DNA from 4 places in the Marinobacter salarius genome. Region 3 is predicted to be linked to each of the others. Evidence: predicted binding sites of a transcription regulator. Region 3 holds the regulator's gene; each other region holds the start of a gene.
The links. The regulator sigma-54, encoded in region 3, starts transcription at its own class of promoters, with help from an activator protein. The targets are predictions, from matches to a motif close to ANTGGCATNNANNTTGCTNT.

Region 1 (7,631 bases), 550 kb from region 3:
TGCCATTCATGTCGTCGTTGGTGACGAAACTCTCGTACTTGCCGAAGCCATAGCCCTGGATGCCCGCCCGTACCTTCCAGTCGCTGTTTGGCACCTTCAGTTCAGCGTAAGCATTTTTGGTTTCAACGCCAACGCCATCGGCGCTGAGCTTGCCGCAATTGTCACCCTGGCAGCTTCCCGTCTCACCCCACGGAGAATCGAACTCACCGTACCAGACTACAGTCACGTTATCGTTGAGGTCGCCGCTGATCTTTGCGCGCAGGCGCTGATCTACAAAGGCACTGCTGTTGTCGTTGGTCTCGTCCAGGCTCTGCGACGTGGCCTGAAGGCGGTAATAACCGTTCACTGTGAAGGGCGAATCGCCATTCTTAAGTTTCTCCATTTCTGCTGTCAGTTGATTTATTTCAACCTTCAGGTCTTCTACAGTCGGTGACGCACGTCCGACCGGCTCTGCGGCCAAAGCCGGCGTTGTTGCTACAGCCATTGCCAGCGGAGCGGCGAGTGTTCTCAGCTTATTGCGCATGTGCACATTCCCTTTTAGTCTTTTTGTCAAGTCATTTATTTTTTTCGAGCCACAACATAGTTGTTTTTCTTACAAAAAAGACATTAGGTTACTGTCCGTCGAATTGCAACATTTTGTCTGTTAGACTTTTGGTTACCAGTCGCCGTGTGCGGAAACCATGCAGGTGCGGCGGCTCTCCGGGCATTTGTGCCCCAGCAAAGCCCGGTGAAGATAGGAAAGCGCGCGTTTTTTGGCCCCATCTGTGTCAGTGCGAGCCGTGTGTTGAGGGTGTCTTCAGGGTAGGCAATGGATGGCATCGCCGGGCTCTGAGCCTGTCAATATATGTATATTTTTCTTGCGCCCTGGTTATCACTTTCTTCATTAGTTAATACGAGTAATCGAAACGCTCCCCTATTTTTCACATATGAAAAATCAATAATAAAAGAGCTTATTTCATGCATGGGTGAAATCGAAAACCCGGATTCGGGCGTATCACTGTCCCAGCTTGCTTTGATTAACGAATCTGGTCCTGAAGCGGATGTTAAGCCAGAAAGCCCCGGCCTTCTTTTTCTGAGATAGGTTACAACCGATCCATTGTTCACAACCGCTTTCCTGGGAATGGACAGATGTTCTTCGTTAACGGAAAAGGCGTAATCGGGTGATGTAATGATTTTCCTGTCCTTCAGGCGTTTCGTTAGTCTTGGCGAGGATACCTTGCCGAGCCCGAGTTGTGGCGAAGACTTCCAGCTTGAGTTCCGCAATTCAAGATTGGCTTCATTTACTATGATTGAGGTAGCGTTGTCGATAGGGAAGTAGGAAAAAATCATGTTTCCAGCATCGGCCGGGACAACGGAGTCATTTCGAGCATTGGTCTGTTTCCCGGAAGTAACTGCTATTTTTCCAATGTCACCTTGCAGCAACTCGTATCGTTGGGTGTGCAGCTGATTATTGATAAACCGTAACGCCACATTCTCGGCTTTTTCGGATTCTTCCTGCAGCGTTTGCCCCGAGATTTCAAAAAGCTGAGAGAAGATCTTTGTGTATTGTCCCTTGCCTGAAATATCCCGGTCCTGACCCCATACTACGGCAACCTCCGGGTTCGGATCTGAGTCTGACTGGCCAACTGACAAGAAAATGGCTTTCGAATTTTTGATGCCTGATGTCAGTTCATCAATTCTTTTAACCCTGCCGCCATCGAAGAGTCCCAGTACCAATGCCGAATCTGACAGGAAAACCAGTTGACTGTCTTTCTGGCTGGGCCGAGGCAGCGCCTCAACCATTTTAGGGCTGAAATCTTCCGGCAGTGGGAGAGTGCTCGGAGTGTAGGCTTCGGCTCGTATTTCACCCCCGTCCTGATTGGCTTTGTCAATCAGGACGGAAAGAAAGTATTTTTGAGAATCGGTGGACTTTATAGAGAGTGCAGTCTTATCTCTGACCTGGAGAACCTCAAGAGTCAGGCCTTCATCGATGGGTCCGGAACTGCCAAACTTTACATCGAATCCCTTGACGGTGAGGCGCCCCAGCAGTGCGAGAAACTCTTTATCGGTGTTCAGGCCCTCAATATTCGATACCACCCTGATGCTCTTCTTTCCTGTCCACTCCGACAGCGAATCCAATGGTACATCGTAGCCTTGGGCCTGAGCATTGGATGCGGCAAAAAAAATCAGGAAGATCACGAAAAACAGCTTCATAAAATCTATGCCCCCTTAAAAAAGTTGAGGCCCCGGTTACCGGCGCCTCAACTTGATTGCTTCCAGTCGTCATTTATCAACCGGGCTCAGTAATTCCAGTTCAGCTCGAGCATTGCAACATAGGCCGCATCGTCTGCGCCGGTGGCATCCTCAACGCCCTTGCCGGGCAGGAAACTGGAGAGCACCAGTCTTGGAGCAAAGTACTGGTTGGCCTGGTATTTTACAGCCACATCAAGTTCGGTACCGGCATAACTATCCACAGATCCACTGGCAGTGCTAAGCGTCTCAAGCCCCCCCGTTTGCTGGAACCACATCGGGAAAATCTGCGCCTGATAAGACAGCTTAGGCGAGATCGACGCTAAATTACCCGAACTGCCAACGGAGAGCATGATTTGGCCCGGATTGTTACCAGTACCGGCATTGGAAATACCACCATACCCAGCGCCACCAGGACCAGCCTGGTCAAGGGCGAGGCCGAAGAGGCCCGATGCTATCGCTTGGTTAGAGTTCGGCTGCCATCCCAAGAACTGGCCATCAATACCGATCAGGGGCGAGAATCTACCGATGTCGGTGATGCCCAGCCAGCCCTCTACATCATTATCGGTAGGATCGTCATCCCCACTTGCTACGCGTAGTGCTACAAAGGGGTTGAAGGATTCACTAACCGGGTACTCAAGGCCCGCGTAACCGGCATAGGCACTGATGTCATCGCCATTGTCGAAACTACCGGTCACGCCCAGCACCTCGGCCCGTACCTTTATGGCGCCAATATTTCCGATGTATTCGACACCGTAATAGGTTGCCTTTGCACCTTGCTGCTGGTTGTCGCTGTATGTCAGGATCGGGGAGATACGACTACCTTTTCCCAGATCAAAATCAAACTTTGAAGCAAACACGTCCCAGTCCAGTTCACCGTTAGCAGGGTTTGCTCCAGGAGCCTGGAGGTTGGAAATCAGCCCATCTGTAATCGGCATCCAGAAAACATCGTAGCTACCGAACGAGGTCTTGCCGGTGGCGCCGAACAAGGGGTGGTCGTCGCCATATAGAAGGCCGCCTGAGGCCATGTCCAGATTCTTGAAAGTCCAGCCACCCTGAAGTGTAAAGGCCGGATCGAAGGTGTAAGTGAAGAAGGCCTGCTCCAAGCCAAATCTCTCGCCTCGGTATGCGCGATCGACCGAATTGGCATCAAGGGCAAAGTCATTCTCGAGAAGCAGTTTACCCGTCCAGTTATCGCCAGTCGCCACCACTCCAAGCCTGACCTCAGCCCTGACGTGCTCATCTCCAACCTGAACAGCGCCAGCAGAAGTGCCGGTAGCGCCATCGTCGACGCTGCTGTCCAGATCGAAATTAGAAAAATAGGTTGGTTGAAACTTGCCTTGGGTAAGTATATCCAGCTTGACTCCTGAAGCTGTCGGGACCTCCACCGCTAAGGCAGCAGGTATGCCGTTTGCGGCTATCAGCGCCCCCAAAAATCCCTGACTGATTCGCTTTTGTATTGTTTTCATCAATCCTCCAACGTCTCTAGAACGAGATTGTAGTTATTGCAGCCCAAAAACAATAAGGCTGTGTTCTATTTAGCAGAAAAGCCTGAAATCGGCAAGTTTACGGCACGGCAAAATGTGTCTGGCAGTGTTGCACTAAAACAAATTTACAGATGCTGGCAGTCGGCGCCCGAAAGCCGGCTGGCAGGGGTGCGGGGCAGGCATTAAAAAAACAGGGCAGGCCAGTGCCTGCCCTGAAAATCAGAGCACGTCATTAATGATCGACTTGACTCGACTCGGGTAAAGCGTATCAAGCCAACCTTAACCAGAGCTGAATTTTCCGATTATTTTTTAATGGTGATGTTTTCTGCATCGGTTTTCAGCCAGATATAAATTTGATCGGGGATCCCGTGCGGTCAAAATGCGTATTGCAACCTTGCGCGAACTTCATCTCCGCTCGCGCCATTGGCTTCTTCGCCATCCATGTAGCTCATACCCAGTCGAACATTCTTGTTGGCGTAATAGTTAACGCCCAGTGTTGTTTGCTCGCCGTCGGTCGTGGTCAGCCCCACGTCACTGTATTTTCCGTCACCATCTTCAAAGCGGGCAACAACTTCCCAGGCCCCTTTGGGCGATGCCGGTTTTACCCGCTTGAATGCTCCGGCTTTGTAAGGACGGCTTTCGCCGGTGATGATCCAGCCAAGCTGTACGTAATAACCATCAACATCCACCTGGCCTTCCTCGGAATCGAAATATTCGGCCTGGGCATGGAAGGGCCCGGAAGCGCCGGCGAGCTCCAGATTAAACGTGTCGACCTCATCGGCCTGAGTGTCGGCATCACGCGTGGTATAACCCGCACCAAGATGAGCAACCAGATTATTCGTTTGAATCGGTGCAAACGTGCCCCGTGCGGTTACTGCCGTGTTATTGAAGTCGTCGCTGCCATTGCCGTCTGCTTCGAAATAGCCGATACCGTAGGTCCAGTTGCTGCCTTTGCCACTGAGCTGGATGCCGCCGCTGCGACCGGGGGTATAACGCTCGGTCATGGCGGATCGCTCAAGGGCCGAGATGTCTTTTGAACTCGTTAATTGTTCCAGGCCGAATGGCTCTTTCTGCTTACCAATAGTCACGGTTGCAGCTGAGCCAAATCCCAGGTAACGAATGTACAGGTCTTCAGCAGTACCGCCGTCGGCGCCATCACTTTCAGCCACGTTGAACTGGGTCTTGTACGCCCAGTCGCCAAAGTGGCCCTTGGCGTAGAGCCTTGCCCGGCGCACATCGAAATCAGTTGTGTCAACACCGTTGTCGTCAGACTGCGTGGCGTCGTAATCCCATTGAAGGCGCCCGCCGAGCTGAAAAGACGCTGACTTATCCGACGTTTTCACCTTGATACCGCTCTCGGTATCGATCACAAGGTCTTTGCCGCTGGTCGTAACATTTCCGGCCTGTGCAGCAGAAGCGGCAGAAATCGCCAAAGCCAAGCCCAAATATTTCTTGCTCATGATCTCTCTTACCTTTTCAGTTTGCTTGTGTGTTGAAGAGCCAGTGAAAGTCTATTTGGCGAAGATTGCAGAATGGTTACAAAAGATGCATTAAAACAGGGCGCTGATTCGGGCTGGTGACAGGTTTTGGGGCGTTTCGTGTTGCGGTCGTTTTCCGGGGGGCAAGCTCAGAATGTGCCGATTTTTCTCTATAGTCATGATAAATATGAATAAATAATATATGGCAGAGATTTTGCCTAACCAAATTTGGAGCAATGAAACCCAACCGAAGGTATCCATTATGAAAAAGCAGTTCTCTGCCAAGTCAGGTTTTATCAGTATCACTTTGCTTGCAGCATTTCAGGCTGCGCCCGCCATTGTTAGCGCTGACGTCAGCTCAAATGTAAGCGCCAGCAGCAACTACCTGTTCCGGGGCGTCACCCAGACAGACGGGGCTGCGGCCGTTCAGGGAGGGTTGGATTATGAGCATGCGTCGGGCTTCTACGCCGGTGGTTGGGGTTCCAATGTCGATTTTGGCGACGGCACCAGCTACGAGCTTGATCTTTACGCCGGATTCTCGGGCTCCGTGGAAGAACTGGGTTATGACGTAGGGTACATTTATTATGCCTATCCCGACGCGCCGGACGCCATCGACTTCGGCGAGCTGTACGGCGAGATCAGTTATGGCATTGCCGCCATCGGCCTGGCCTACACGATCAACAGCGACACCAGTGGTGATGGGTTGTTCGTTCAGGGGGATGCCTATTACTACGCCTCTGTTGGGGTGCCTCTGGAGGACAGCTACAGTGCCGGTGTGACGCTTGGCTATTACGACTTCGCTGATGACGGCAAGGCTTCTGTTGGCGAGGCAAGTTATTCACACGTCGCCGCCAACGTTACCAAGGATGCGGGAAACTTCGGTTCCTTCAGCGTTAACGTGGAGTACGCGGACATTGAGTCAACCGACGCGCTTGGCTCTGTCAACTCCGATGACCCGAAGTTCTGGCTGGGTTGGAGCAGGAGTTTCTGATCGGACCAGCGATCACACGCAATTCACATCTTAAATAAAAACCGGCCCGCCATTTGGGCCGGTTTTTGTTTATATTGCAGGAACCCACCATCGTACGCATGCCTTAACGCCGGGTGACTCGACATCCTCGCCCTTACCTCTGCCTCCTGCTGCCAAAACTCACATATTATCTGGTGTCTGAATTTCAAACTGTATTAAAGGTTTGTCTGTAAGGTCGTTCCGGAATCCCACGCAAAAATGCTGACTCACTGACCTCAGTCAAACAGCCAGGATGATACTGAATGAACAAACGATTGTTGTTGTGCGCGATGATAGTTCCGGGAGCCTTGGCCGTCTCTCCTATGGTGTCGGCCCAGGCAAAAGAGAGTGTGTCGCTGAAAGAATATCAGCAGGCCAAAGCCAGCCAGGCTGTTTCCCTGAACCAGGCCATGGTGATGGCTTTCGAGAATAGCCCGGTATTGGCTTTGAGGCGGGCCGCGGTCTCGATACAGCAGGGACAGCTTGATCATGCCAGCCGCTGGGCGCCGAGCAATCCAGAGTTTGAGTTGGGGGCCCGTCAGGCCCCGGATCAGGCCGACGAGTCCCTGGAATATGGGGTGAGGGTTACTCAGGAGATCTGGATGGGTAATCGCGGCGACCTTGGGCAGTCGCGTGCCCGGAGTAATCTCACGTCCCGGCAACAGGAGCTTGAATACCTGAAGGTAGCCACCAAGGCGCGGGTGCGGGCCGCCTATTTCCGGATACTGCTGGCTCAGAAAGAGTTGGAAACCGCAACCCGTGCCGTTGAACTTATGCAACGCACCAAAGACCTGGTTGAAATGTCCGTAAAACAGGGTAAACAAACCCGGATTGATCTCAATACCGCAGTCATTGGGCTTGCCAGGGCCCGGAATCAAAAAGCCTCGGCGGAACAAAAGCTCGAGCAATCAAAAATTGACCTTACCGAAGTGCTCGGGGTGTCCCCCTCCGATGCCGTTGGGGTGACCGGCGAGCTTGATGTGACGCTCGAAGACCTGCCTCCGACCAGCCAGCTTGTCGAGATGGCACAGAGTCAGAGAGCGGACCTGAAAGCGGCGGCCGCCAGAATTGCAGCGGATGAATCTGGCCTTGAAGTTGCGAAAAGCCTGACGATTCCAAATCTGAAAGTCTTCGGATTTTATGATCGTGAGGAAGGCTCCAACCTTTTCGGTGCAGGGGTGTCGATGCCTTTGACCGTTTTTCATGATTATTCCGGTGAGCAGAGACAAGCTGCTGCGCGGCTGAAAACCTCCGAGCTTGAGGCAGAGGCCTTGCGCCTGGCTACAGAGCGTCAGGTTGTGTCAGCTGTGGCCCGGTACGAATCCACCGCCGTTCGGCTGCGCCAGATGAACGAGTCGATCCTGGAGCGTTCAGAGGAAACATTACAGTTGATGCAGAAAGCACTTCGGGCGGGCAAGGTCGGTGCCT
Region 2 (7,631 bases), 2.3 Mb from region 3:
TTGCCAGTCGGATTGTCTTCCCCTCAGTCGGGGTGACGCCACCTTCTTTCAGATGGCCGGGTTTGCCGGCTTCGCCGGGCAATCGAGTAGGAGGGGGAGTTACCTCCCCCGTCCTCTCACACCACCGGGCATACGGTTCCGTACCACGGCGGTTCATGGTCGGCTCTGAAGCCGAGTCATCGTATCCAGCAAGCTTACCAGAGACAGACGGTCGAATACCCTCTTAGGCAGGGCCGCGTTCATATGAGTCGCGCCACTGTTCCACCAGGGTCCACGACCATTGGTCGCGCTCCTCCAAGCCCTTATCTCAGTCAAGCCTAGCCGTACCAGGTTGCGGGCCCGCGTGCGGGTCCGCTTCCACTGCTGCCACAGGATCAGGCGAAGCCGCCGTCTTATCCAGCCATCCAGGGCTTCGACCGAACGCTTCGAGGCGGTCAGGCGATAGTAATTTGCCCAGCCTCTCAGCACCGGGTTCAGGTTCCGGATGGTGGTCGTCAACGACTGTCCCCGTGACCGTTTCAGCAGGGGGCGAAGCTTGGCCATGAAGGCCTTCAGGCTTTTGGGCGCGACTCTCAACCGGACCTGACGTTTATGCCAGCTCACGCTGTAACCCAGAAAGCTCCGACGCCAGGGGCGGTCCACGGCGCTTTTCACCGTATTCACCTTCAGGCGCAAGCGCGTTTCCAGGAAGTGGGTAATACTGGCCATCACCCGTTCGCCGGATCTTTTGCTGCTGACGTAAATGTTGCAGTCGTCCGCATAGCGGCAGAACCGGTGTCCCCGCCGCTCCAGCTCCCGATCCAGTTCGGTCAGGAGCACGTTAGAGAGCAAGGGCGACAGGGGGCCGCCTTGCGGCGTGCCTTCCCGTCTCGGGCTGACCAGTCCTCCTTCGAGCATGCCGGCTTGCAGGTAACGCCGGATCAGGGTGAGTATCCGCCGGTCGGCTATGCGACAAGCCAGCAGGCTCATCAGCACATCGTGGTTGACCCGGTCAAAGAACTGGGCCAGATCCAGATCGACCACCCAGCGGTGGCCGTCGTTGATGTGTTGCTGCATCGCCTTGACCGCCTGGTGGGCACTTCGACCGGGGCGGAACCCATAGCTGTGATCCGAGAAGGTCGGTTCCAGCGTCGGGCTCAGCACCTGGTGAAGGGCTTGTTGGATCAGGCGGTCCTGCACCGTTGGGATACCCAGTGTCCGCTCCCCGCCTTGCGGCTTGGGGATACTGACCCGGCGGACCGGTTGAGGATGGTAGTCTCCGGCCAACAGCCGCTCGCGCAGCGTTGGCCAATGCTGTTGCAGGTGGCCCTTCAGGGCCATCACCGGCATCTGATCGACACCGGCGGCACCCTTATTGGATACCACCCGCTGATACGCACGCATCAGGTTCGGGCGCTCAAGCACCTGTTCCATCAGCGTGTTCGGCTCCGCGTTCGTCCACGAGTGAGCCCCCGCGTCTGCCTCGACACGGACTTCAGTCTCTGCCGGATACCGTCCAGCGCCTTCCTGAATGCCCTGCCCCATCCGGGTCGCTTCTGTCTTCATAAGCACACTACGAGAACTCATCGCCTACTAACGGCCAACCATGTTCGGCCCTTCCGTACGCGGTGACGCACCTACTATGGCCTCGGCTGAGTTCTGGCTCCCCATCCCCACCTCTCGCGAAGTGAGTAGCACAGCGGCAGAGAACCAGACTTCCCAGGGTAAGACGCGTGACCTTCACACTTATGCCCGCCGCATTTACGTCCACACCTTCCGTGCAAGTACAGGGCTTTGACGATAGTTGACGCCTTACCCGGTGTGACCGCCTCATATGCGATTTCTGTTCGTCAGGCCAGTGCTTTGCCTGCGGCTTCCTTCAGATTCCATCTCACGATGGACACCCTTGCCGTCCGGCTAGTGGTTCCCCTTGCCGGGTCCACAGGGGACTTGCACCCCCAAGTCATCCGGCCAGCACCACCTGTACCGGAACAGCGCCCGTCAAGGCGCTACGCGCCATGCCTGGCGCACAACAAAAAAGGGGCGGGCCACATTGGCACCGCCCCTTGATATCACTTACTGACGATTACTTCTTATGAGCGCGCTTACGCTCATTCTCAGTCAGAAGCTTCTTGCGCAGCCGGATCGACTTGGGCGTCACTTCCACCAATTCGTCTTCATCGATGAACTCCAGAGCCTGCTCAAGAGTATGCTTGATCGGTGGCACCAGGCCGATAACCTCGTCCTTGCCAGACGCGCGCATGTTGTCCAGCTTTTTCCCCTTGGTGGGGTTAATCACCAGATCGTTGTCGCGGCTGTGAATACCACATAACTGGCCTTCATAGATTTCCTGGCCGGGATCCAGGAACAGCTTGCCTCGGCTCTGCAGTGTTTCCAGCGAGTAAGTCAACGCCGCACCCGTAGCCATTGACACCAGCACACCGTTCTGACGACTGGTCACATCACCGCTCTTGATAGGGCCGTAATGGCTGAAGGTTGAAGTCAAAATACCCGAACCGGAGGTCATGGTCAGGAAGGCGTTACGGAAACCGATCAGCCCGCGCGCCGGAATCGTATACTCAAGACGCATACGGCCCTTTCCGTCCGGCACCATGTTGGTCATTTCACCCTTGCGGAGCCCCATCTGATCCATAAGCGCACCCTGGTGCTGCTCTTCGATGTCGATGATGACGTTTTCGTACGGCTCCTGTTTAACACCATCGATCTCACGGATAACCACTTCCGGACGACCCACGGCGAGCTCAAAGTTCTCGCGACGCATGTTTTCGATCAACACTGAGAGGTGCAGCTCGCCACGGCCGGATACCTTGAACTTATCTGCCGACTCACCTTCTTCAACTCGCAGAGCAACGTTGTGCAGCAGCTCTTTTTCCAAACGCTCTTTGATGTTGCGGCTGGTGACAAACTTACCTTCCTTGCCACAAAACGGTGAGTCGTTGACCTGGAACGTCATGGAAACCGTCGGCTCATCCACCGTCAACGGCGGCAAGGCTTCAACATTGGCCTGGTCACACAAGGTGTCAGAGATGTACAGCTCATCCATGCCGCTGACGCAAATAATGTCGCCCGCCTGCGCTTCGTCGACTTCAACACGCTGCAGCCCGGAATGGCCCATGATCTTGAGAATACGGCCCTGGCGCTTTTTGCCGTTGGCACCAATGGCCGTAACCGGAGAGTTGGTTTTAATCTTGCCGCGCATAATGCGGCCGATGCCAATAACGCCCAGGAAGCTGTTGTAGTCCAACTGAGAAATCTGCATCTGGAACGGACCGTCCCGGTCGACGTTGGGGGCAGGCACGTGATCAACGATGGCCTGGAAAACCGCGTCCATGTTGTCGTCCAGCTTTTCGTGATCCATTCCGGCAATGCCGTTCAGGGCGCTGGCATAGACAATCGGAAAGTCCAGCTGCTCATCGCTGGCTCCAAGGTTGTCGAACAAATCAAACACCTGATCCACCACCCAATCCGGGCGAGCTCCAGGGCGGTCAATTTTGTTCACGACGACAATCGGGTGCAAGCCCGCGTCGAACGCTTTCTGGGTCACGAACCGGGTTTGCGGCATCGGGCCGTCAATGGAGTCAACCACCAGCAACACGCAATCGACCATGCTCATGACACGCTCGACTTCACCGCCGAAATCGGCGTGACCCGGAGTGTCCACGATATTGATGTCGTAGTCGTGCCATTTCAGCGCCGTATTCTTGGCCAGAATGGTAATGCCACGCTCTTTTTCCTGATCATTGGAGTCCATGACACGCTCGTTTTCGAGCTCTTTACGGTCCAGCGTGCCGGACTGACGAAGAAGCTGGTCAACCAGCGTGGTCTTGCCATGGTCGACGTGGGCGATGATGGCGATATTACGAAGTTTATCAATCACAACTATAATCCTGCAGCATGCACCGAATGACCTGAGAGGTCTTCAGTAAGCGCAAAGCCCCTTACATGCCGTCTCAAATCCGTAAAATGAATTTCATTTGTCGGGCCGGGAAGCCCGAATACCCCCTGAAGAAACTCAGCGTCTGTGCTGAATACCTGAGGCAAAAATGAAGTGGCGCGCAGTATATAGCAAACTCACTTGCGTTTATATGAAGAAAAACGCCTATCGAAGCAACAACCCATCTGCATCATTTTGGTGCATTATTTCAGCTATCGCACCGTTTTAACGCACCACGAAAGAGCGATAGGGCCACCCAATCAGCACATATCGCTCCAAAACAGCCCGAACGCCTTGGTATTGCGCACTTGTGGCGCATGCATCAAAAACTGGCAAGGCTATTGCTAAACCTTAAGCAGCCGAATTTGCAGGTAACTCGCAACAGCTTTTGTTAAGCTGCCCTACCTGAAAGAAAGATCGGGAGTCAGCACTGCTGAACGATCCGGCAACAATGTACACAGAAATCGCCCGCACGGCGGGATAACAGACGGAGCATGCACAATGTCCAAGACGATTGATCTGATCAAGGAACACGAAGTCAAATGGATCGACCTGAGATTCACTGACAGCCGTGGCAAAGAACAACACGTAACGCTGCCGGCCACCGAGGTGGACGAGGACTTTTTCAGCGACGGCAAGATGTTCGACGGCTCTTCAATCTCCGGCTGGAAAGGCATCAATGAATCCGACATGATTCTGATGCCGGACGACAGCACCTCCGTGCTGGACCCGTTCACCGAAGAAACCACACTGAACATTACCTGTGACATCGTAGAGCCTTCCACCATGCAGGGCTATGAGCGTGACCCACGCTCCGTTGCCCGCCGTGCGGAAGAGTACCTCAAGTCCACGGGCATCGCTGACGGTGCCCTGTTTGGTCCGGAACCTGAGTTCTTTGTTTTCGATTCTGTTAAATGGAATGTGGATATGCAGGGCGCTTCCTACCACATCCACTCTGAAGAAGCCGCCTGGGTATCCGGCGAAGACTTCGATCGCAACAACATCGGTCACCGCCCGGGTGTTAAAGGTGGTTACTTCCCGGTTCCGCCAGTGGATAGCCTGCACGACCTGCGTGGCGCCATGTGTGCCGCTATGGAATCCATGGGCCTGGAAATTGAGGTTCATCACCACGAAGTCGGCACCGCTGGCCAGTGTGAAATCGGCGTTGGCGCCAACACCCTGACCCGCAAGGCTGACGAAGTGCAGATTCTCAAGTACTGCGTACACAACGTGGCCCACGCCTACGGTAAAACCGCCACCTTCATGCCCAAGCCTGTGGTTGGTGATAACGGCTCCGGCATGCACGTACACATGTCCCTGAGCAAAGACGGCAAGAACCTGTTCGCAGGTGACAGCTATGCCGGCCTGAGCGAAGCAGCGCTTTACTATATCGGTGGTGTCGTCAAGCACGCCAAGGCCATCAACGCCTTTACCAACCCTGCAACCAATAGCTACAAGCGTCTGGTTCCGGGCTACGAAGCACCGGTTATGCTGGCCTACTCCGCCCGTAACCGTTCGGCCTCCATCCGTATTCCATACGTGAACAGCCCGAAAGCACGTCGTATCGAAGTGCGTTTCCCTGACCCGGCGGCCAACCCGTACCTGGCGTTCGCTGCATTGATGATGGCCGGCCTGGATGGTATCCAGAACAAGATCCACCCGGGCGATGCCATGGACAAGGATCTGTACGACCTGCCGAAGGAAGAAGCGCTGAACATTCCGAAGGTTGCTGAAACCCTGTCCGAAGCTCTGGATTGCCTGGCTGAAGATCATGAATTCCTGACCCGCGGCGGCGTGTTCACCGAGGACATGATTGCCGGCTACATCGATCTGAAGCGCGGTGAAGTTGAGAAACTGAACATGACCACGCATCCGGTCGAGTTCCAGCTCTACTACTCCTGCTGATCCGTTCGTAAGGATCAGCAACCCAGAGAAGCCCCGCCTTGCGCGGGGCTTTTTTGTGTACGGCCGCACATTTCGACCAGCCTTAACGGAATGTAACCAAGCTGCCGGGTAATGGCGTTGAAATACTCATGACTGGCGCTGATAATCGGGTAAAACAATCAGACAGGTTGTCTCTATGAACGCACGGCTTGCACTACTCTCTGGCATTGTCGCTCTTGCGGCGCTTCCGGTTTCCGCCGAGGTCTATCGTCAGGTGGATGCTCAGGGCAACGTTACCTATACCGACGAGCCCTCGGAAGGCACCCCTGCTGAGGAGATCAAGGTAAAACCGGTCACCACGGTCACTCTGCCAAAACTCGAAGCGGTTCGGGAGCCAGAGCGGTTGCGGGAAAAAGTGCAACAGGAAGGCTCCGTCTACGACAGCGTCCGCTTCCTCGCGCCGGGTGATGACCAGGCCTTCCACAGTGGCAGCGGCGACGTGGAATTCCGCGTGACCAGTTCACCTGGCCTTCGGGGCAGCCACAAGTACGAAGTAACTCTCGACGGCCAACCGGTTGGCCAGAGCGCTTCCGGGACAGTGATGGTGCGCAATGTGTTTCGCGGCACCCACGATGCAGGCGTCAATATCGTCGACAGCAACGGTGTTACCGTCAAGAGCGGCGAAACCATTACCTTCACCATCCACCGGCCCAGCGTCAACAACTGATGCACCCTTCCGGGGCCCCGACCGTTTCGGGCCGGGGCGCCATACAAACGCAGACCTGTAGCGGTTAGCGAACCACCACGCCATTCCTGCTTGCCCCATTTTAGTGCGGTCGCACCATAAAAAAGCCATACTCTGACCATTCCCAGGGCGGATATCCGCGGGCAGGCTTTACGCAATGATATTTCTGCACTACACCACGCCGTGTTCACAGGCCTGTAACCCGCATGCCCGCTAAATGCGCACTGTCATCGCCACGAACAGCCAATGTGGTTCGTTTTTTGCAAAACTGCCTTAGCAACCCGCAAGGCCCATCAAAAGGGACAAACGAATGGCAATACCGGCCGGATACAAAAGCATACTGGACAGCCTGACCACAGCCGTACTGGTGCTGAGTGACGGGTTAAGAGTCCAGTACCTGAATCCGGCGGCCGAAAGTCTGTTTGAAACCAGCGTAACCAGAAGTAAGGGAGCCCCGATCAACGACATCCTGATCGACTCTGAAGATGCCCTGCAAACACTGTATGCAGCAGCCGAGAATGGCCAGTCGTACACCAGACGCGAAGCGGAATTCATACTGACAAGCGGGTTGCGGCTGACGGTTGATTATTCGGTGTCCCCCATAAGCCTTGAGCCAACGGAACTGTTGATCGAAATCCAGCCCAGGGACCGCTTGCTAAGGATCAGCCGGGAAGAAGACATTATCTCCCAGCAGGAAACCACCCGGATACTGGTCCGGGGCATGGCCCATGAAATCAAAAACCCTCTTGGAGGTATTCGCGGGGCGGCCCAGTTGCTGGACCGCGAACTGCACAACGAAGACCAGAAAGAATACACCCAGGTGATCATTGCAGAAGCGGACCGCCTGCGAACCCTGGTGGACCGCATGCTCGGCCCGAACAAAGCCCCAAAAATGGCGTCCACCAATATTCATGAGGTTCTGGAGCGCGTCAAAACCCTTTTGGAAGCTGAGAGCCGCGGCCGCCTGAACTTCCGGAGAGATTACGATCCCAGCCTGCCCGAGTTCCAGGGCGACAAGGAACAGCTGATTCAGGCTTTCCTTAACATCGCCCGCAACGCCATGGAAGC
Region 3 (7,631 bases):
GGCAACCTGTTCCGCGGCAATATCATTCACTATGATAGCGCCGAACGTGTTGTGACGGCGGAAGGCTCCGCCGATCAGGGCGATGGCAGCGGTCGGGTCGAGATGGTGATACAGCCACGCGGCAATCCCGACAACAATCCAGACAACAATCCAGACAACAATCCAGACAACAACTCCGGCGAACAGGATACCGATGGCAGTTCTCAGGGCCAGTAACCTGGCAAAAAGCTACAAGCAGAAGAAGGTCGTCATCGACGTTTCCCTGGAAATTCGCAGCGGCGAGATAGTCGGCCTTCTTGGACCCAATGGCGCGGGCAAAACGACGTGTTTCTACATGATTGTTGGCCTGGTTCCCGCCGACAACGGTCGAATCACCATCGACAATCAGGACATAACGCCCCTGCCCATGCACGGCCGTGCCCGAAAGGGAATCGGGTACCTGCCCCAGGAAGCATCGGTGTTCCGCAAGCTCACCGTGCGCGACAACATACTGGCCATCCTGGAAACCCGCAGCAAACTCAAGCGCGCGGACCGGGAGGCTAAGCTGGAGGAACTGCTTGAAGAGTTTCACATCACCCACATCCGCGATAGCGTCGGCATGGCCCTGTCAGGTGGCGAGCGACGACGGGTGGAGATTGCCCGCGCACTGGCGATGGAGCCGGCATTCATCCTGCTGGACGAGCCCTTCGCTGGGGTCGATCCCATCTCAGTGAGCGACATCAAGCAGATCATCCGGCACCTGCGGGACAAGGGCATCGGCGTACTGATCACCGACCACAACGTGCGGGAAACCCTCGATATCTGCGAGAATGCCTACATTGTCAGTGGCGGCCATATCATTGCCTCTGGCAACTCGGACGATATACTGGCCAACCAGCAGGTCAAGGAAGTGTATCTGGGCAACGAGTTTCGCCTGTAGTACACTCGGCAAAGAACTTGCTTGGTGCGGCAAGTAGCCAGCATACAAAGAGTTTTTATGCAACCCCGGCTCCAGAGAGCGCCCGAGTGACGTAAAGAGAGAGCCTGAGTGACGGAAGAGAGAGACCGAGTGACGGATCCTGAACCATGGTTATGAAAGCCTCATTACAGTTAAAGCTGGGCCAAAGCCTGACCATGACGCCCCAGCTGCAACAGGCTATCAGGCTTCTGCAGCTCTCCACCCTGGACCTTCAGCAGGAAATCCAGCAGGCATTGGAATCCAACCCAATGCTGGAAACCTCGGAAGACGACGACAACCAGAGTCCGGAATCCACGGACAATGACAACGAGTCCTCTGAAACAGCGTCAACCGAGGAATCCAACACCACCTCCGACACCGCAACGGACTGGGACGAATCCGAAAACGGACCTGACTGGTCATCAGAAACGGATAGCCCCGACACCATTCCTGATGACCTTCCCGTCGACACCGCCTGGGATGACATTTACCAGTCCGCTCCAGCTTCAGCGGCCCGTAACGACGACGAAAACGACAACGACTTCGAAACCCGCAACTCCCCCACTGAAACGCTTCAGGACCACCTGGAATGGCAGTTGAACCTGACGCCCATGAGCGAGCGGGATCAGGCCATTGCCCACGCCCTGATGGATGCGGTTGATAACCACGGCTACCTGACGTCTCCGCTTGAGGAAATTCACTCAGGCATGGTGGACGAATCCGATGAAGACCCGCTGGAACTGGACGAAGTGGAAGCCGTTCTTCATCGCCTGCAGCACTTCGATCCACCCGGCGTGTTCGCCCGTAATCTGCAGGAATGCCTGCTGATCCAGCTGAATCAGCTGCCCCCGGAAACACCCTGGCTGGCTCAGGCCCGACTGGTGATTACCCACTACATAAACCTGCTGGGTAACCGTGATTACGCCCAACTGTTACGTCGCAGCCGCCTGAAGGAAGAACAGCTACGGGATGTGCTGGCCCTTATTACCGGACTGAATCCGCGCCCTGGCGACACTCTGGACCAGGCCGAGCCGGACTACGTCATTCCCGATGTGATCGTGCGCAAACACAATGAGCGCTGGCGCGTGGAACTGAATCCTGAAATTGCACCGCGCATTCGTGTGAATGCAAGCTATGCTTCTCTTATAAAGCGGGCGGACAGCAGTGCCGACAACACGTACCTGCGGGACCAGTTGCAGGAGGCAAAGTGGTTCATCAAGAGCCTGCAAAGCCGTAACGAAACCCTGCTCAAGGTGGCCACCCGTATTGTCGAGCACCAGCAGGGATTCCTGGATCATGGCGAGGAAGCCATGAAACCATTGATTCTTTCTGATATTGCCCAGGCGGTGGAAATGCATGAGTCGACCATTTCACGCGTCACCACCCAGAAATACATGCACACACCGCGAGGCATATTTGAGCTTAAGTATTTTTTCTCAAGCCATGTCAGTACCGACGAGGGTGGAGAGTGCTCATCCACGGCAATCCGCGCGATGATCAAAAAGCTGATTGCAACGGAAACTCCGAAAAAGCCATTGAGCGATAGTAAAATTGCAGCCATGCTAGGAGACCAGGGTATCAAAGTGGCTAGACGAACCGTGGCCAAGTATCGCGAGGCAATGCACATTCCTCCATCCAACGAGCGAAAGCGACTGGTGTAGAAAGCGTCTGTTCCCCGCCTCACGGGGAGAGCCCTTTCCTGAAAATATACCGCCTGCAGCATAACGCTGTGGCACACAGCCGGCATCCTAACGGGTGCCGGTAAGCTGAAAACAGGAGAAGCCTATGCAACTCAATATTTCAGGCCATCACGTAGAACTGACTCCCGCACTGAAAGATTACGTATCAGGCAAATTTGAAAAGCTTGAGCGGCACTTCGACCATATCAGCAATTGCCAGGTTACCCTTGAGGTGGAAAAAGTGCGCCAGATGGCGGAAGCTACGCTTCACGTGATAGGTGGTGAGATTCACGCAAAGGCCGAAAACAGCGATATGTACGCTGCCATTGATGGACTGGTAGATAAGCTGGACAGGCAGATCCTGAAGCACAAGGAAAAGAACGTAGACCGGATGCATGGGAACGGCGCCCGCTAGGACGCACCCCTGCATGACAGTTAATCGAGCTGCGGCACTGGCTAACCATGCAACACGTGCCGCAGCCTTTTTTTACGGAACTGCAGTCGATTCATGACCGACACATCCCTGACTATCGAGAACATTCTCGCGCCGGAGCTAACCCTTTGCCGGGTGCCTGCCTCCAGCAAAAAGCGGGTTATGGAAACCATTGCCGAGCAGATCCAGCAACACGACTCTTTGCTCAGCGACACCCAGATATTCACCAACCTGGTCGCACGGGAGCGACTGGGGAGCACGGGTATCGGACAGGGCATCGCGATCCCCCACTGCAGACTGGAAGGGCTGGATCACGTGGTCGGCGTTTTGCTGACCCTGGAAGAAGGCGTTGCGTTCGATGCTATCGACAACCAGCCGGTGGATCTCGTCTTCACCTTGATTGTCCCCAAGGAAGCCACCAGCGAGCATCTTGAGCTTTTGAGTCAGCTAGCCGAAAAGTTCAACGAACGTGCATTCTGCGACCAGCTGCGTCAGTGCACTGATGCAGGCTCTCTCTATCGCCGGATGACAGCCGAAACAAGCTGAACAACTCCACATCCAAGGTGAACGGGCTATGAAACTGATCATCGTCAGCGGCCGATCAGGTTCCGGGAAAAGTACCGCGTTACATGTTCTGGAAGACCTGGGCTTTTACTGCATCGACAACCTGCCTATTGGCCTGTTGTTCCCTCTCACGCAGGAAGCCACCAACCAGAATTCTCCTGGCCGGCTGGGAAAGATGGCGGTCAGCATCGACGCCCGTAACCTCTCCGGGGAGCTGAGCAACTTCGAGGATATCTACCGCAGCCTTCAGGACACCGGCGTAACCATCGAGGTCATCTATCTCGACGCCGATGAACAGTCTCTGTTGCAGCGCTTCCATGCCACCCGCCGGAAGCACCCGCTGAGTGATGACAAAACCTCCCTGCGGGAGGCCATTGGCAACGAAAAGAAACTTCTGGAGCCCCTGTCAAAACTGGCAGACCTTTACATCGACACCACAGGGCTGTCCATGTACGAGCTCCGGGATATGGTGAAGCAACGGGTCGCGGGAAGGCGCCACCAGGAACTGGCGCTGCTGTTCCAGTCGTTCGGGTTCAAGCACGGCGTGCCACTGGATTCGGACTATGTGTTCGATGTGCGCTGCCTGCCCAACCCCTATTGGGACACCAGCCTTCGACAGTTCGTGGGCACCGACCAGCCGGTCATCGATTTCCTGGAAAAGGAGCCGTTGAGCCGTAAGATGGTCGAAGACCTGACCCAATTCCTGGAAAACTGGCTACCATCGTTTGCAGACAGCAACCGCAGCTATATGACCATATCCATCGGCTGCACCGGTGGCCAACATCGTTCGGTTTATATCTGCGACCAGCTCGGCCGCTATTTCTCGGGCAAATACAGCAACGTGCAGGTTCGCCACACCGAGCTGCCCCACCTGCAAAGCAGGAACAGCTGAACCGCCTATGATCCGCCGCCCCATTACCATTATCAACAAACTCGGGCTCCACGCCCGAGCGGCAGCCAAACTGGTTGCCAAGGCATCTGAGTTCGACAGCAGTATTGAAATCAGCCGCAAAGGGAGACAGGTGGACGCCAAAAGCATCATGCCGGTAATGATGCTCGCCGCCAGCCAGGGGACAGAGGTAGAGCTGATTGTGGACGGTCCGGATGAATCCGACGCTGTCGATGCATTGGTTACGCTGATCAATGACTACTTCGGGGAAGGCGAATAACCAGCTCCACACTGGACATACGTGCCCGTCTACGGCATTCACCTACAACTCTTCCTCACCTATGTCGCCTAACTCCGCTATAATACGAGGGTTTTCTGACTGTGGGTGATCCATGACCGATATTCTGGAAAAAAGCCAGGCGCGCCAACGTCTTCGCTCGCTGAGCGAAGCGCTGGACAGTGGCGCCCTGAAACAGGTCGCCCGCATCCTGAATGGCGGCCTGAGCCCCAGTGACATCGCCCACCTGCTGGAATCATCACCACCCCGCCAGCGCGCCCTGCTCTGGAACCTGGTCGACAAGCAGCTTGAAGGTGAAGTCCTCCAGTATCTGAACGACGATATCCGAGGTTACTTCCTGAGCCAGCTAAACGCTCAGGAACTCGCTGACATCATCGAGGATTTCGAGTCGGACGATCTGGCCGACTTACTGCAACAATTGCCCGACACGGTGATCCAGGAAGTCCTGGACACCATGGACGAGCAGGACCGTCAGCGCGTCGAAGAAGTACTTTCCTACCCGGAAGACACCGCCGGCGGCCTGATGAACACGGACACCATTACGGTGCGTCCGGACATCAGCATCGACGTGGTTCTGCGCTACCTGCGTCGTCATCGCAATCTGCCCCCGATGACGGACAGCCTTATCGTGGTCAGCCGACGCGACGAGTTCATCGGCATGCTACCAATCACCAAAATGCTGGTATCCAATCCAGCGGCAACGGTGCGGGAAGTGATGGACACGGACATTGAAGCGATACCAGTCACCCTGTCCGACACCAAGGTGGCGACCCTGTTCGAACGTTACGACTTGATCTCAGCACCCGTAGTCAGTGAGGAAGGTCGACTCCTGGGCCGAATCACCATCGATGACGTGGTTGACGTAATCCGTGAGGATGCCGATCACTCACTGATGAGCATGGCCGGCCTCGATGAGGACGAAGACACCTTCGCTCCCATCCTGAAGACCACCCGGCGTCGGGCGGTGTGGCTAGGCATCAATCTGCTCACGGCCTTTACCGCCTCCGCCGTGATCGGCCTGTTTGAGGCAACCATCGAGAAAGTGGTGGCTTTGGCGGTATTGATGCCTATCGTGGCTTCCATGGGCGGCATCGCTGGCAGCCAGACGCTGACTCTGGTGATCCGTGGCATGGCCGTGGGACAGATCAGCGGCGCTAACGTGGGCTGGCTGCTAAACCGCGAATTTATTGCGGGAGCCCTGAACGGATTGCTCTGGGCTGTGGTGGTTGCATCAGCGGCAACCCTCTGGTTCAGGGATATCATGATTGGCGCCATCATCGCCGCCGCTCTGATCATCAACCTGATCGCCGCGGCCCTCGTGGGCACCGTGCTGCCTCTGTTCCTGAAGTCCCGCAACATTGATCCGGCCTTGGCCGGTAGCGTTATACTGACAACGGTCACGGATGTGGTCGGCTTTATGGCCTTCCTTGGTCTGGCGACGATATTCTACGGATAACCGTTATCCGACAACACGGACTCAAAATGAACGACTCCCAAGACGACGCCCCGGAATACCTCGGCCCGAGCAAGTCCCAACTCAAGCGGGAAATGCACCAGTTGCAGGATCTCGGCAGGCGCATGCTCGATCTGAGTAACGACCAGCTCAATACCCTTCCCATCAGCGATACCCTGCGGGTGGCCATTGAGGAATCCCGTCGCATTCGACAGAACGAAGCCCGTCGCCGCCATCTGCAGTACATTGGCAAGATTATCCGCCAGGAAGACGATCCGGAAGGGCTCACTCGAGCCATCGACGCATTTGATGCCGGAAGCGAAGAGCACACCCGCCGACATCACCTGGCGGAACGCTGGCGTGATCGGATGATTGAGGAAGGCGACCCGGCCGTCGGCGAATTTCTGAACTACTGCACCACAGCCGACATCCAGCACCTGCGCAACCTCGCACGCAATGCTCGCCGGGACGTGCAGAAAGAAAAGAATACCGGTCAACCGCGAAAGCTGTTTCGCTACCTCAGGGAGTGCATCGACGACGCGGAAGCCGCCGGAAACTAAAGTCTCCGGTGCTCCCAGACGGGCATCCGCGTGCGGATATCCTTGAGTGTTTCGCGATCAAGCTCGCCAATGACGACACCCGGCCCCTCGTCGAGTTCGGACAGTATTCGGCCCCAGGGATCGACGATCGCGCTGTGCCCATAGGTGCGTCGACGCTCACTATTCTGCCCCCCCTGGGCCCCTGCCACCAGCCAAACCTGATTTTCAACGGCACGGGCACGTATCAGCGCATGCCAGTGGGCGTCACCGGTATGCCAGGTAAAGGCACTGGGTAGGGATATCCATTCAGCGTCCTTCTCCCTGAGTTGCCGAAACAGTTCGGGGAAGCGCAGGTCGTAGCATATGGCCATGCCGAGTCGCCCTGCCGGCGTATCAACCACAACTACGTCATCGCCCGGCTCGAAGGTGTCTGACTCGCGATACTGCCCCTGAGCGTCTTCCACGGTGGCATCAAAAAGATGGATCTTGTCGTAGCGGGCGACCTCGCGGCCACGGTCGTCGTAAACATAACAGCAGGCGCGAACCCGCTCGGCCACGGTGGAACCGTCCGGCCTGGAGGCAATGGGCAGAGAGCCTCCCACCACCCAGATACCCAGTTCGGCCGCTTGCTGCTCCAGGAATTGCCGAATCACATTATCCGGTTCTGCTTCCCGTCGACCGCAGCCGATCATCTGTTTTGTGGCCAGTACCGCAAAGTTCTCGGGCAGCACCGCAATGCTGGCGCCTGCGTCAGCCGCCTCCTTCAGCAGCCTTGCTGCCTCGTTGAGGTTGGCGGCGATGTCATGAGTACTGACCATCTGTACCGCCGCCACCCGACT
Region 4 (7,631 bases), 1.1 Mb from region 3:
AACAACCAGGGCGGCGTTCAGTTGGTGAGCGAGCATAAGCCTTGCCAGCTGGTGTGCATCTGTCTCGGGAGACGAGGTCAGGAAGGCCGGTAACTCAATATTGACGAAACTGGCACTCATGGCGTTCGCGTCGGTTTCGTGAAGCCAGGCCAGCAACCAGCGCAGGTCCACGAGCCCTGCTACATTACCTTCTGCTGTAATAACGATGTGATTAATGCCGTTCTCATCCATGGCGTCCATCGCTTCGGCAATGGTTGCGGTCGCTGGCACGGAATTCAGGGCGGGGGTGCATATCTGGGATACCGGCAGGTAGGCCCGTCTTTCTTTGGGTTCACCGGCTGCCGTGGCACCGTACTCTTCTATAGCGCGCTGTCGGCCGGAGCGGGCGGCAAACTGGAATTCGGCGTCGGTGGTTTCGCTGTGCCGAACATCAATGTTATGGGATTCACTTAATTCTGTGACATCGCCCACCCGGCGACTCCGGAATATCTCCGGCAGGCGTGTTCCGACGGGCCTGCCGGGTTCACTGACATGAATGGACATAGTGATCTGCTCCGGTTGTGACAGGGTCTTTTCCGGTTATCGGCAGAAGGTTTGATTTCTTCAGGCGCTGATCGTTTCCTGCGATGTTATGTCTACTCGGTGGCAGCGGTCCGTAGCCACGCGTTTTGCGAGGGATTCGGGTAAGCAAGAGGGCTGCCCTGAGAGTCGGTCAGCCAGATATTCTGCGAGTAGCGGAGCGTAACTCAGCCCCTTGCTACCCAGCCCGGTAAACAGGTTGATTCCTTCCAGTGGTTGCCTATAGGCATCCATTAGCGGACCAGCGACCGGCTGATAGTCATGGGTGGTGCATCGAAACCCGACTTTGCCATCGAGTTTTGCCGGATCAATGTCGCCTGAATCCCTGTCTACTGCGCCCGGAACCATCGCATCAAGCATTGAAAGGTTATCGCGGTGGCTTTCGGTGGAAAGGGCGGGTGATGGGTCATGAAGATCAAAGGTGGCACCAGCCATCGTCATGCCGCCGTGGGCGGGATTGAGGTACCCAGATCCGCACACTACCACATCAGGGCATTTCACCGCCTTCGCTGGCAAGTGAGTTACCTGGCCTCGAATCGCACGGAAACGGAAGCCACCCTTAAGCGGAATCAGGTTCGGTGTCAGATGGCCGGCGCATATCACGACGCGGTCGACCACCACATCCTGTTCGCCATTGCCCGCAATATGCCATTTTCCATTGCAGGGTGTGAGTCGATGGACATCAAAACCGAAACACTGAAAAATTCGCTCATGCGCCATTAACGCCCGACAAAGGCCGACGGGTTCAAGCCATCCACTGCGCGGAAACCAGAGACCGCCCCTAGTCAGGGGAATGCCTGCAAGTTCAGACGCCTGTTCCGGGCCGATCTGCTGCAATACAGTGCCAGGGTAGTCGTTGCGGGCTATGAAACGGTTCTGGCGGTCTTGCTCGCTGTCACTGTGTGCCAGTTGAACTAGTCCGGAAGGGTGCCAGTACTCGCCGCCGAACTGTTGATAATAGCGTTGACTGAACAGCAATGATGAGAGACCAAGCTTTGCCTGATCATTGAACTCGATGCCCAGTTTGACATACAGCGCACCCTGAATATTGCCAGAGGCTGCTGTTCCAGCCTCTTGAGCGCGGTCAATTACAGTAACATGCAATCCACGCTCCGCCAGATTCCGGGCGAGCAGACTGCCAGCAACCCCGGCGCCAATGATGGCAATGGATTCAATGTCGTTCGCGGCCGGGAGGGCTTCGGGGTAGGTGGCGTCACCCAGAGTGCCGATCAACATGTCCCATTTTTGCCCGAATCCGGGCGCTTTCCGCATGGTGAAGCCGGCTGCAATAAGCCGTCGCCGCACCTCGCCGGCCGATGTAAAGGTGGCGAGGGTAGCACCGGGTTTGCTGTGACCCGGTATGGCGTCAATGACTTCACGCGTCCACATGTCCGGATTTTTGGCGGGCGCAAAACCGTCCAGAAACCAGGCATCGGCCTGAAAATCCAGCTCGCGCCAGGCATCAACCACATCGCCGAAAAAGAGTGTCAGCCTGACACGACCACCGGCCAACACCAGGCGATGGGTACCCGAGACGGGGGCGGGATATTGTTCCAGCAGTTGGTCAGCGTAGACCTTGAGCTCCGGCCACATGGTGAGCGCATGTGCAAGGTCGTCCGGAGTCAGAGGGTGGCTTTCGACGGAGACGAAATGCAGGCAACCATTGCCCGCTGTGGATGACTGATCCCAGGCTTGCCAGGCTGCAAGGAAATTCAGACCGGTGCCAAACCCTGTTTCAGCGATGACGAAAGAAGAAGCCGTTGGTAATGAGGAGAAACGTTCGTGAAGCCTGTTCTGGCTGATAAATACATGCCGTGTTTCTTCAAGGCCATTCTCGCTGCAGAAGTAAACGTCACCAAAGCGTCGGCAGTGGGGTGCGCCGCTACTCCAATCAATGTCGGCGTTTTCAACAGATGGAAGCCTGGGATCAGTCACGGTCTTTGTATCCGCTCATTACGCTTACCGGTCTATTCTGCAGCGGTATCGGTTTGCCGGACCGAAACGCTACGGATAATGACGGGTTCCTGCGGCACATCTGCCATACCTCGGGATCTGACCGTTTTCTTACTGGCGATGGCATCCACAACACCCATTCCGCCTGTCACCTTGCCAAATACTGCATAACCCGGGCCGCGGACACCTGCGTTCAGGAAGCCGTTGTCTGTCAGGTTGACGAAAAACTGGGAGGTGGCGGAATCCGGTGAGCTTGTGCGGGCCATGGCGACTGTACCGCGAAGGTTCTTGGCGGTTGGCTTGGCTTCGTTCCGGATGGGGCTACGAGTCTGCTTCTGTTTGAGATCCTGGTCGAAACCGCCGCCCTGGATCATGAAGCCCGGAATGACCCGGTGGAACAGCGTTCCCTCGTAGAATCCATTTTTAGCGTAGGTGATGAAATTCTCAACGGTTTCGGGAGCGATGTCCGGGCGCAAGGTCACCTCAATGGCACCCTCACTGGTTTCAATAATCACCCGGGGCAGCTCGTTCTGTTGTCCATCAGCCGCCAGGCAATTGGCAATACCCAGCATGAAGGTTACAGATAGCGCGATTTTCATCACATATCGAAACGGTTTTACGGAATTTGTCATTCTATAATGGCTCACGTAGTTAGTTCAGGGAATAGAATAGTAGGTAGCTTCGGGAATATTTGCTGCGATACTGTTCCCATGAATCCAGTCTGTTGCAGGATGTTAGCAGATAATACTTGTCAAGTCGGGCATATTCCCTGCGGAGTTCATGACTATCAGCTAACCTTCTGTCGCATCAGTGTCATCGATGCTCTCTGACCGGGCCAGGTTGTACGGCAATCACTGTAAAGCTATTGGAGGCATACCTTGAAAATCCGTCAGGGCTTCGAAGAAAAATCCCGCCTCGGTCGGTTGCTGATAAACCGGGGATACCTTTCCGATATTCAGTTGGAAGAGGGTTTGCACCTACAGCATGAGACCGGTCAGCGGCTCGGTGAGGTGTTGATACAGTCCGGCTGGATTACAGAACGTGAGCTACATCGTGTCCTCAGGCACCAATCCCGTTACCGTAACGCGGCGGCGTTGGTCACCATGGCAGTATTGCCATTTCAGCCACTGGTCAGTTTTGCCGCTGGCAGCACTTCGAATGATTCACGAGACGTCGCCGACGCAGGACAATTGTACGATCATCCCGGCCTGTCTCCGCTCAATGACGACGAGTTGGCCGGTGTGGCCGGGCAGGGTGATCAATCGTTGCTGGATCGTATTGCCAATGTGTCCGCGATGGCCCCACGTCATGACGGCGCAGGGGAGGTTGAACCGGATGTCATTGAAGGCCTGAAATTGACGGCGAATATTTTCGTGCCGGTGTTGAACTTCCTGGATTCTGATCTGACGATATCCGGGGTGCATTATCGGGATGACATTCCCCGGTACGCGGTTCGTGACGACGGCGGGATCACCCTGGCTTTCCCGGAAAGGATCGAGCAAATCCGCATGGACAATATCCGGGTTAGCGGTAGCCAGGGACCTTCTTTGGGAAACATTGCCCTCGACAATATCCGCTTTCATCCGGATTCACAGATGACGATCTATACTCGCTGATCGGATGCGTTGGGCTCCGATGTCTGCGGAGCCCAGAGGCCCGTCAGGCGCTCGCCAGAACGGTACGGTGTGATACGGCCTTTTGCTCGCCCTGAGCACCGTAGAGGGTCTGGTGCCCGGAAACGCCGCGGAATATATCAGTCAGACGTGAAAGGCGCTTCTGAAGGTGACTGACAACCCGCCCATTATTGCTATTCAGCTGGTGACAGGTCTTAAGGCGTTCATCGGCGTCCTGCCACAAGTCGTAAACATCTGACAGGCCGGCGCTGAGAATAAACCGTGAGGGGGCTCCGTTTTCAGGTCGAAAACCCATCGACACCAGCAGGCGGATTTTGAGTTTGGCCCGCTCGCGAATCTGACCCAACAGAGTGTTTTTCTCACCAATCAGGGTTTCGAGTTTACGGATATCAGACGTGGACAGGCAGGCTTTTTCCTGCTGCAGGACGTCCGCCAGGGATTCGAGTTGACGGATGTCTTGGGACAGGAGGTCTTTCAATTCATCGATTGCGGCCATGATTTATTCACCCGAATATGCTTTCATCCATTTCAAGCATTTTCTGGGCCAATTTCTCTGCGTCAACTTTGTAGGAGCCGCTTTCCAGGGCAGAGCGAATCTGCTCAATACGGGCATCGTCCATTTCCGGATAATTACCGAGTTTCTGTTCGAGCTGTTTCAGGTTTTTTGCCTGGCTACTCAAATTGACATTTTCACCGCGGGCACTTTGCGCCTGGGACTTGGCCTGCTCAGTCGTAGAGGGCTGAGTGCTCTGGGCACCTGAAGATTTATCGGCCGTGGTTTTCTGGGTGTTGACCTGGCCTGGGCCTATTCCATTAAAGTCAACTGACATAACGTTACCTGCTTAGCTGATCGGCCGCGTTGGGCGGCTCCACAAATTTCATACCTGTCTATCGGCATGGCTTGACGTTTCTTTAGCAATTTTTGCAAGAATTGAATGACACTCTTGTCATCTTTCCAAAAAAAGCCGGCAATGGTTTGCCGTTCCCGGTGAATCCGTGCCGGGAACGGGGCTACATGGGAATTTCAACGTGGCCGGGTGCGGTCACACGGGCACGCACGGTGCGGGAGGACGAGAGGTTTTCAACCAAAACCTGGTCACCAATGCCGCCGCTGGCCAAGGCCTTACCCCGTGAGTTTACCGAAAAATTCCCGCTACGGGCGCTGATAATAACATGGTCCCCCCGTTCGATCGCTGCGGGAGCCAGCACCAAGTCTGGCGTAAAAACCGTTCCAGCGTTAATGCCTCGGCGCATTTCCATGCCAACAAGTTGTTCGATGTTGGTAATAGCCCCCCGTCGAACTGAATTCACGACCACCGAATCTGACTGTATGGCAGCTTTTGTAAGCCTTTCGCCCCGGCCCAGCGGGCGGGCGGCGACCATAGCTTCACCGGTTATGGTGATCGATACAGGCAGAAACATGCGCCAGGGACGGTCGCCCTTGCAGGATACCAGCAGTGAAGGCTGGGTGGTCTTCCAGGGGTCGCCGCTGAAGGACACGCCAAGTGGAGTCTCACAGGTAGCGAGCGACAGGCGGGCGTCGAGTTGGCCAGTATCATAGGAAACCGTAAAGCCTTCGTTTGCTTGGGCGTCCGAAAATGCCGCCAGAAACTGTTCCGCGCCACTGTGAATTTGTTCGGCCGTCGTCATGGAAGCAAGTGCAGGGCCGGCCATTGCAGTGATTAGCAGTGCGATGATGAAATTGGTGATGCGCATACGAGGCAGTTTGTCCTATGCTGTCATTAACCGGGCAGAGTCCCGTGTTCGGGAATGTCCTAATGATTTCCGGATTCGGCCGTTAAGCCTACCCAGAGAGTCAATTATCCGGCAGTTTCCAGGTGCCGAGTGGCTTTGATTGAAAACGCAGCAAGATGCGTGCCGTCAGAGTGTTGGAACAAGCGGGAGATGAAACGATGGCAGGGGTATTGGACAGTGTAAATCAGCGTACCCAGCTGGTGGGGCAGAATCGCCTGGAGCTTCTGTTATTTCGCCTACGCGGCCGGCAGACGTACGGCATTAACGTCTTCAAGGTCAAGGAAGTGCTCCAGTGCCCGAAGCTGTCATCGCTGCCGAATAGTCGCCCCATGGTTCGGGGCGTGGCCCATATTCGTGGCGAAACCATTCCCATCATTGACCTTGGCATGTCGATCCGGCTTCCCGGTATTCCCAAGGAAGAAATAGCTACCAGCTTCGTGATCATTACCGAGTACAACCGCAAAACCCAGGGTTTCCTGGTGGCCGGTGTCGACCGCATCGTGAATATGAACTGGGAAGACATCCTGCCGCCACCCAAGGGTGCGGGTAAAGACGTTTACTTGACGGCGGTAACCCATTTTGAAGACAAGCTGATAGAGATTATCGATGTTGAAAAGATACTCTCTGAAGTCTCTCCGTTTGAGGAGGATGTCACCGAAGACGTCCGCAACCGCAGTTCAGAGCGGGTGCCCGGCCATCTACCAGTGCTCGTTGTGGATGATTCCGCAGTGGCCCGACGTCAGATAGAGCGGTGCCTCACGGCCATCGGTATGGAGGTGGTGACAAAAAATGACGGCAAGCAGGCCCTGGATTATCTAAAACAAGTTACGGCAGATGGTTCCCGGGCCGTCGACCACCTGTGTCTGATCATATCCGATGTCGAAATGCCGGAAATGGACGGGTACACTTTGGTCACCAAGTGCAAAAATGAGCCTGCAATCAAGGACGTATTCATCATGCTGCACACGTCCTTGAGTGGCGTGTTCAACAAGGCAATGGTGCAGAAGGTAGGCGCTGACGATTTCATGGCAAAATTCAGCCCCGATGAGTTGGCTGAAAGGGTTATGGAAATTGTCGATCGCGAGCAGTGACGCCGGTGTCACTTCCGACCCACTCGATACTGAGATCCAATGAAAGCTGAGATAACCCCCCAGGAATACGAGGCCTTTAAGACATTCCTGCAGGATGCGTGTGGAATTTTGCTCGGGGACAACAAGCAGTACCTGGTGAAAAGCCGGTTACGGCGGATCATGGAAGAGAACAAGTTGAGTACCCTGGGTGATCTGCTGGATCGCGTGAAGCGAACCGGTCGCAGCAGTTTGAAGGAAGTCGTGATCGATGCGATGACGACGAATGAGACACTTTGGTTCAGGGACAATCACCCGTTCCGCATCCTGCAGGAAAAGCTGCTGCCGGAGTTCGGCGACAGAAAATCAGCGCAGTCACTCCGTATCTGGTCGGCAGCCTGCTCGACAGGGCAGGAGCCCTATTCGGTAGCGATGATTATTGAAGAATTTCGTCGTCAGCGGCCGGGTAGGCTGCGGGATGTGAAGATCACCGCCACCGACATCTCCAAAAGCGTTCTTGAGGTTGCACGGCGCGGCGAGTACGAGATGATTGCCATTGGCCGGGGACTGTCGCCCGAGCGTCAGAAGCAGTTCTTCACTCCCGCGATGAACGGTAGCTGGCAAATCCGACCGCAGATCAAGA

Region 1: a site for sigma-54 is predicted at 5,396-5,415, ahead of R1T46_RS07670 (TorF family putative porin). Genes of this name have one in related genera too.
Region 2: a site for sigma-54 is predicted at 4,263-4,282, ahead of glnA (glutamate--ammonia ligase). Genes of this name have one in related genera too.
Region 4: a site for sigma-54 is predicted at 6,030-6,049, ahead of flgA (flagellar basal body P-ring formation chaperone FlgA). Genes of this name have one in related genera too.

What each region holds. Positions count from the first base shown of each region.
Region 1 covers NZ_CP136693.1:1,668,874-1,676,504, forward strand. The annotation lists gene R1T46_RS07650 (hypothetical protein) at 1-523, opposite strand, end outside; gene R1T46_RS07655 (hypothetical protein) at 838-2,193, opposite strand; gene R1T46_RS07660 (hypothetical protein) at 2,280-3,698, opposite strand; gene R1T46_RS07665 (OprO/OprP family phosphate-selective porin) at 4,091-5,176, opposite strand; gene R1T46_RS07670 (TorF family putative porin) at 5,457-6,185, shown strand; gene R1T46_RS07675 (TolC family protein) at 6,467-7,631, shown strand, end outside.
Region 2 covers NZ_CP136693.1:4,571,568-4,579,198, forward strand. The annotation lists gene ltrA (group II intron reverse transcriptase/maturase) at 154-1,545, opposite strand; gene typA (translational GTPase TypA) at 2,066-3,877, opposite strand; gene glnA (glutamate--ammonia ligase) at 4,436-5,839, shown strand; gene R1T46_RS21245 (DUF4124 domain-containing protein) at 6,015-6,545, shown strand; gene glnL (nitrogen regulation protein NR(II)) at 6,874-7,631, shown strand, end outside.
Region 3 covers NZ_CP136693.1:2,214,392-2,222,022, reverse strand. The annotation lists gene lptA (lipopolysaccharide transport periplasmic protein LptA) at 1-216, shown strand, start outside; gene lptB (LPS export ABC transporter ATP-binding protein) at 194-919, shown strand; gene R1T46_RS10265 (RNA polymerase factor sigma-54) at 1,072-2,598, shown strand; gene hpf (ribosome hibernation promoting factor) at 2,723-3,031, shown strand; gene ptsN (PTS IIA-like nitrogen regulatory protein PtsN) at 3,125-3,595, shown strand; gene rapZ (RNase adapter RapZ) at 3,624-4,505, shown strand; gene R1T46_RS10245 (HPr family phosphocarrier protein) at 4,513-4,782, shown strand; gene mgtE (magnesium transporter) at 4,895-6,256, shown strand; gene yjgA (ribosome biogenesis factor YjgA) at 6,283-6,813, shown strand; gene R1T46_RS10230 (carbon-nitrogen hydrolase family protein) at 6,810-7,631, opposite strand, start outside.
Region 4 covers NZ_CP136693.1:3,313,785-3,321,415, reverse strand. The annotation lists gene R1T46_RS15360 (CBS domain-containing protein) at 1-543, opposite strand, end outside; gene mnmC (bifunctional tRNA (5-methylaminomethyl-2-thiouridine)(34)-methyltransferase MnmD/FAD-dependent 5-carboxymethylaminomethyl-2-thiouridine(34) oxidoreductase MnmC) at 604-2,514, opposite strand; gene R1T46_RS15350 (peptidylprolyl isomerase) at 2,547-3,164, opposite strand; gene R1T46_RS15345 (pilus assembly protein PilB) at 3,411-4,148, shown strand; gene R1T46_RS15340 (flagellar protein FlgN) at 4,192-4,662, opposite strand; gene flgM (flagellar biosynthesis anti-sigma factor FlgM) at 4,670-4,996, opposite strand; gene flgA (flagellar basal body P-ring formation chaperone FlgA) at 5,178-5,882, opposite strand; gene R1T46_RS15325 (chemotaxis protein CheV) at 6,080-7,012, shown strand; gene R1T46_RS15320 (CheR family methyltransferase) at 7,052-7,631, shown strand, end outside.